DNA from 2 places in the Stenotrophomonas sp. 62841_Sma genome. Region 2 is predicted to be linked to the other one. Evidence: riboswitches for the same ligand, from Rfam matches in the RefSeq annotation. Region 2 holds a riboswitch; the other holds the start of a gene.
What was found. Region 2 has a riboswitch for glycine ahead of ACZK5G_RS20015 (trimeric intracellular cation channel family protein). Riboswitches for the same ligand answer to the same signal wherever they lie in the genome.

Region 1: another riboswitch for glycine. It lies ahead of gcvP (aminomethyl-transferring glycine dehydrogenase); the one in region 2 lies ahead of ACZK5G_RS20015 (trimeric intracellular cation channel family protein).

What each region holds. Positions count from the first base shown of each region.
Region 1 covers NZ_CM151224.1:3,557,651-3,561,044, reverse strand. The annotation lists gene gcvP (aminomethyl-transferring glycine dehydrogenase) at 1-2,140, opposite strand, end outside; glycine riboswitch at 2,203-2,305, opposite strand; gene ACZK5G_RS16800 (multidrug effflux MFS transporter) at 2,621-3,394, shown strand, end outside.
Region 2 covers NZ_CM151224.1:4,288,705-4,292,098, forward strand. The annotation lists gene ACZK5G_RS19995 (NAD(P)/FAD-dependent oxidoreductase) at 1-517, shown strand, start outside; gene ACZK5G_RS20000 (hypothetical protein) at 617-1,054, opposite strand; gene ACZK5G_RS20005 (nuclear transport factor 2 family protein) at 1,059-1,490, opposite strand; gene ACZK5G_RS20010 (GIY-YIG nuclease family protein) at 1,562-1,828, opposite strand; glycine riboswitch at 1,869-1,958, shown strand; glycine riboswitch at 1,972-2,075, shown strand; gene ACZK5G_RS20015 (trimeric intracellular cation channel family protein) at 2,160-2,777, shown strand; gene ACZK5G_RS20020 (MdtA/MuxA family multidrug efflux RND transporter periplasmic adaptor subunit) at 3,063-3,394, shown strand, end outside.

The sequences.
Region 1 (3,394 bases), 730 kb from region 2:
CCGGGCCGCCACCACCGTGCGGGATGCAGAAGGTCTTGTGCAGGTTCAGGTGCGAAACATCCGAACCCCACTTGCCCGGCTTGGCCACGCCGACCAGGGCGTTCATGTTGGCACCGTCGGTGTACACCTGGCCGCCGTGCTTGTGGATGATCTCGCAGATCTCCACCACCTCTTCCTCGAACACGCCGTGCGTGGACGGGTAGGTCATCATGATCGCGGCCAGGCGGTCGCTGTACTTCTCGGCGTTGAGGCGGATGTCCTCGACGTCGACGTTGCCGTTGGCATCGGTCTTGGTCACCACCACCTTCATGCCGCACATCTGTGCCGAGGCCGGGTTGGTGCCGTGCGCCGAGTCCGGAATCAGGCAGATATCGCGATGTTCCTCACCGCGCGAGCGGTGGTAGGCGCGGATCGCCAGCAGGCCGGCGTACTCGCCCTGCGCGCCGGAGTTCGGCTGCAGGCTGACCGCGTCGTAGCCGGTGCATTCCACCAGCATCGCTTCCAGCGTGTCGATCAGTTCCTTGTAGCCCAGCGCCTGGTCGGCCGGCACCAGCGGGTGGATCTGCGAGAACTCCGGCCAGGTCACCGGAATCATCTCGGCGGTGGCGTTGAGCTTCATGGTGCACGAGCCCAGCGGGATCATCGTGCGGTCCATTGCCAGGTCCTTGTCGGCCAGCGAACGCAGGTAGCGCAGCAGCTCGTGCTCGCTATGGTGGGTGTTGAACACCGGGTGGGTCAGGAACGCGGACTGGCGCAGCAGGCCGGCCGGCAGCGCATCGGCAGTGCTGGCATCCAGTGCGTCGACGTCCAGCGAGGCACCGAACACGGCAGCCACGGCGACGATGTCGGCGCGGGTAGTGGTCTCGTCCAGGCTGATGCCGACCGAGTCGCTGTCGATCGCGCGCAGGTTGTAACCGGCGGCGCGTGCCTTGGCGTGGATCTCATCGGCATGCACGCCGGTGACATGCAGGGTGTCGAAGAAGTCACCACCGACCTGCACGCCGGCGTTGCGCAGCGCGGCGGCCAGGATCGAGGCCAGGCGATGGGTGCGGCGGGCGATGCGGGTCAGGCCGTCCGGGCCGTGGTAAACGGCGTACATCGAGGCCATCACTGCCAGCAGCACCTGTGCGGTGCAGATGTTGGACGTGGCCTTCTCGCGGCGGATGTGCTGCTCGCGGGTCTGCAGGGTCAGGCGGTAGGCCGGGTTGCCCTGCGCGTCGATCGAGACGCCGATCAGGCGGCCCGGCATCGAGCGCTTGTAGGCATCACGGCAGGCCATGAAGGCGGCGTGCGGGCCACCGAAGCCGAACGGCACGCCGAAACGCTGGCTGTTGCCGACCACGATGTCCGCGCCCCATTCGCCCGGAGCGGTCAGCAGGGTCAGGGCCAGCAGGTCGGTGGCCACGGCCACCAGGCCGCCGCGCGCGTGCACGGCATCGACCAGCGCCTTGTAGTCGCCGACCTGGCCGAAGGTATCCGGATACTGCAGCAGCAGGCCGAAGGCTTCCGCTTCCAGCGCTTCGGCCGGAGTGCCGACGCGCAGCACGATGCCCATGGGCTCGGCGCGGGTGCGCAGCAGCTCCAGGGTCTGCGGGTGCACGGCGTCGTGCACGAAGAAGGTGTCCGACTTCGACTTGGCCGAACGCTTGGCCAGGGTCATCGCTTCAGCAGCGGCGGTGGCTTCGTCCAGCAGCGAGGCGTTGGCGATTTCCATGCCGGTGAGGTCGGCGCACAGGGTCTGGAAGTTGATCAGCGCTTCCATGCGGCCCTGCGAGATTTCCGCCTGGTACGGGGTGTAGGCGGTGTACCAGGCCGGGTTTTCCAGGATGTTGCGCAGGATCACGTTCGGCGTGTGGGTACCGTAGTAGCCCTGGCCGATGAAGCTGCGCAGCACGGTGTTCTTGTCGGCGATCGCACGGATCTTCGCCAGTGCCTGCACTTCGGTCATCGATTCCGGCAGTGCCAGCGGCACCGGCGACTTGATCTTGGCCGGTACGATGGCATCGGTCATGCCATCCAGCGACGCGTGGCCGACGACATCGAGCATCTGCGCGATCTCGGCGTCGTTGGGGCCGATGTGGCGCTCGACGAACGCATTGTGGTGCTCGAGCTCACGCAGGGAAGGGGTGTTCTGGGACATGGCGAAGGATCCGTCAGGAAAGGGCACACGCACGGGCACAAGCCGCCGGTCGGCGGTCTGCGGGGCGCCCCTCTGTCCTTTTGCCTGAGAGTTTAAAAGCGCGGCGGACCGCAGCTTCGTGCCCCTTCGGCGCCGGATCGAACCGGTCTCTCCAGAGTTCTGTTACGGGTGGTATCGGGCCTGAGCGATTACGGGCGTTGCGCCTTCGGCAGCGGTGTTCCGCTTCTCCCACCGTGTTGCCCGCTGATTATAGCCCGTTGCGGGCCCGCCGGCCGCCTCCAGGCATGGCCGCCTCCAGGCATGGCCGCCGCGCCTGAATGGCCGATGGCCCGGCCGTGCGTTTTGTGCACCGCTGCATGGCATCGGGCGCAATCCCCACCTATGATGGGCGGATACCCGAATTCATCTGGCGCCGTCCCTGCAGAAGGGGACCGGCGCCCGCCGTGCGTGCCGCGCATGGCCCTGCCGGACGCCTTCCCCATGACCGCCGCTGTTGCTCCCTCCACCCGCCGCATGGCCCTGCTGCTCGCCGGTCTGGCCATGTTCGGTCCGTTCTCGATCGACACCATCTTCCCGGCGTTCCCGCAGCTGGCCCAGCGCCTGGCGGTGGACGAAGTGGCGGTGCAGCAGACCATCAGCGTGTACCTGCTGTTCTACGGCCTGATGAGCCTGGCGCACGGCCCGCTGTCCGATGCCTGGGGCCGCAAGTGGGTGATCCTCGGTGGCCTGGTGGTGTTCGTCGGCGCCTCGGTCGGCTGCGCGCTGTCCACCGACCTGACCACGCTGCTGGCGTTCCGCGCGCTGCAGGGCCTGTCGGCGGGTGTCGGCATGATCGTCGGCCGAGCGGTGATCCGCGACCTGTACCACGGCCATGACGCGCAGCGCCTGATGAGCCAGGTGTCGATGCTGTTCGGCATCGCCCCGGCCATCGCACCGATCATCGGTGGCTGGATCCTGCTCAGTGGTGCCGGCTGGCCGCTGATCTTCTGGTTCCTGGTGGTGTTCGGGCTGGTCCTGCTGGCGGCCACTGCACGCTACCTGCCGGAGACCCATCCGGTTGAAGCGCGCGTGCCGTTGTCGCCGCGCACGTTGATGCGTGATTACCTGCGCATCGGCTTCAACCCGCGCTTCCTGCGCCTGGCGCTGGCCGGCAGCATCGGCTTCGGTGGCATCTTCCTGTACATCTCCTCGGCGCCGGTGTTCGTGATGCAGCACCTGCATCTGGGCGAGGGCGGCTTCGCCTGGCTGTTCATC
Region 2 (3,394 bases):
CCGCACCGTGGTGTGGGCCGCCGGCGTGGCCGCTTCACCGCTGGCGCGCACCCTGGAGGTGCCGCTGGATCGCGCCGGCCGCGTGCAGGTGCAGCCGGACCTGACCCTGCCCGACCACCCCGAGCTGTTCGTGGCCGGTGACCTGGCCGCACTGAACCAGGCCAATGGCAAGCCGGTGCCCGGCGTCGCGCCCGCCGCCAAGCAGATGGGCAAGTACGTGGCCGAGGTGATCCGCGCGCGCTTGCATGGCAAGGCCGCACCGGGGCCGTTCAAGTACGCCGACTTCGGCAACCTGGCCACCATCGGCCGCATGGCCGCCATCGTGCACCTGGGCAGGCTGCAGCTTTCCGGCGTGCTGGCCTGGTGGTTCTGGCTGGCCGCGCACGTGTTCTTCCTGATCGGCTTCCGCAACCGCATCGTGGTGCTGCTGAACTGGGCCGTTGCGTACTGGAGCTACCAGCGCAGCGCGCGCATCATCTTCGGTGATGATCAGGAAGACCGGCGACCCCGACGGTAGTGCCGGCCGCTGGCCGGCTGCTGCGCGGTCGGATCCCTTTCCGCAGGAAAGGGCTCTGACCCCGTCAACACCATCCACGCATGGCGTGGATCTACCGGTTCATCGGGCCACCCGCCGTTTCGACCAGGTGCGGCAGAAATCCTCCTTCCTCGCGGCATCAGCAATCTGCGCGGTACTCCAATGCCGGGTGATCCAGATTGTCAGTGCGGTACTGCTGAGATGCCAGCGCAGCATGTCGTGCCTTGGCTGCCGCATCAGGTGGCGGCGTGCAACCCAGAACGCTTCGCGCTCGACATCAGTCGCCTTCTTCAACGCTTCAGGATCGAAGAACCGCGTCGTGAAGCTCCAGGGATTCATCGGCTGGTATCCCGCCCGCGGTTCGCTGCTGCACGCGGCCACACCACTGGGCGTGCGGTCGGCCAAGTTCGGCCGGCCTTCCACCAGCGCCAACCCGAGCAGGTACAGCAGGCCAGGCAGCAGCGCGATGCCGGCGACCAGCATGACGACGCAGATCCATGCTTTGCCGGCGGCACGCATCGCTCTACCGCGCCTTCGGTTTCGGGTACCACAGTGCATTGACGATGACCCAGCGCTGGTCGAAGCGGCCCATGTGGAAGTAGTCGACGAACCACGGGGTTTCCAGCCGTACCGAGGCCGCGTTGCCGGTCACGTCCAGCACCGTGCAGCGGCGGTCCCATTGATCCTTCGGGGTCTTCAGGGCGCCCTGCTTCGTCAGCGCCACCAGTTCTTCCTTCGACATGCGGCGCAGGCCCAGGCGTTCGTCGGGCGTATCGCCGAGGACCGCGCGCTTGGCCAGGTCCGGGTGCAGGGAGCGGGCGACGCGCTGCGGGTCGGCTTCCAGCTGGCCGTCGACGTAATCATGGCAGGTGGCTTCAATGGCCTCGCGGGTGGCCGGATCGGCAGTGGGGCTCGTTGCTGCGGAAAGAGCGAACAGCAGGGCAATCGTGGACATCCGGGTCTCCAGCTCTGGGCGCGGAGCGATCATGGCATGGGCCAAGTGGCCCATCCACGCATGGCGTGGATCTACAGGACCGGGGCCTGCAGCCAGGCCAGCTTGCGTTCGCGGGGCTGCTGCTTGAGCTGCCACTCGGCGCGTGAGGCGGCGGCCCGGTCGGGGTACTCGCGCACGGCCAGCACGCGCAGTGGCGGCCGTGCCCGGGTGTAGCGCGCGCCCTTGCCGGCCTGGTGGGCGGCGAAACGCGCCTCCACATCGGTGCTGATGCCGGCGTAGTAGCTGCCATCGCGGCATTCGAGCAGGTACAGGAACCACGGGCGGAGGGACGGGGCCATGCCCGGATTATGCCGTGCTGCACTGCAGCGGATATACTGGCGCCCGAATGCAGGAGAGAGGCGCCGCGCTGGCGCCCGCCGAAGGCGCAGGCTCCCATGATCGCTCAGGCCGGTGGGCTGGAATCCCACCAACCATGCATTCGACTCGCCGAGCTGGAGAGAGGTCACCGGGCATGCCCGGGACGATCCGCCGAAGGGGCACGCGGCCAACGCCGCTGAACTCTCAGGCAAAAGGACAGCGGGAGCGGCACCGGTCATCGTCATCCCGTCATTGCGCAGGCAGTGGCGGTAGTCGCGCATGGCCGGCCCCACCGCGCCCGGAGCCTGTCCCATGCTGCTGTCCATCATCTACCTGATCGCCATTTCCGCCGAAGCCATGACCGGCGCGCTGTCCGCCGGGCGTCGCCGCATGGACCTGTTCGGGGTGGTCATGATCGCCTGCGTCACCGCCCTCGGGGGCGGTTCGCTGCGCGACATCCTGCTCGGCCACTACCCGTTGGGCTGGGTGAAGCATCCCGAGTACCTGGGCTTCACCGTGTGCGCGGCGCTGATCGCCACCTGGGTGGCGCGCTGGATGCACCACTTCCGCCGCACCTTCCTGGTGCTCGATGGCCTGGGCCTGATCGCCTTCACCCTGATCGGCTGTTCGATCGCGCGCGAGGCCGGCCATGCCATGCCGATCGTGCTGATCGCCGGCATGCTGACCGGCGCGTTCGGCGGCGTGCTGCGCGACATTCTCTGCAACGAGGTGCCGCTGATCTTCCAGAAGGAGCTGTACGCGATCATCGCGCTGCTGACCGGCGCGGCCTACCTGTTGCTGCTGCACTGGGGCGTGGCCGACGCCACCGCGATCCTGTGCTGCCTCGGCGGCGGCTTCGCGCTGCGCCTGCTGGCGATCCACTACCGCTGGGAAATGCCGAAGTTCGTCTATCACGACGAATTGCATTGATTGTTTGTCGGTAGTGTCGGCCGCTGGCCGGCAACACGGCACACGCCCGCAGATTCCGGCAGGTTGCCGGCCAGCGGCCGGCACTACCGAATGCGTTGCATGACCATGGTCATGCGGCATTGGCCGGGGTGATTGGCTACCATTGTCACCCCGTCGCTGCCGCGACGGCATCCAGCCACGCCGCGCCCGCGGCCCCGCCAGACAACTCCCTCCCCGCTGCCCGTGGTGCCGTGAACGCGCCGACGGGCCCGCATGTCCCTGCGCGCGCAGGGCGCAGGATGCCCCATGTCTGTCGCCGAAAATTCCCGCTTCCGTCGTGCCCGCCTGTTGTGGGCGGTGCTGGCCATCGCCCTCGTCGCCGTTCTGGCGTGGTGGCTGTGGCCCCGGAACGGCGCCGGCAGCAGCGACGATGCGCCGGGCAAGACGGTGCCGGTACGCGTGGCACGCGCCAGCGCCGAGCCGCTGGTGCTGCGCCTGAAGGCGGTCGGTACGGTCACCCCGCTGCACAGCGTGGTGGTACGCAGCCGCGTGGATGGCGAACTGCTGCGGCTGCATTTCCAGGAAGGCCAGCAGGTGAAGGCCGGCGATCTGCTGGCGCAGATCGACCCGCGCCCGTA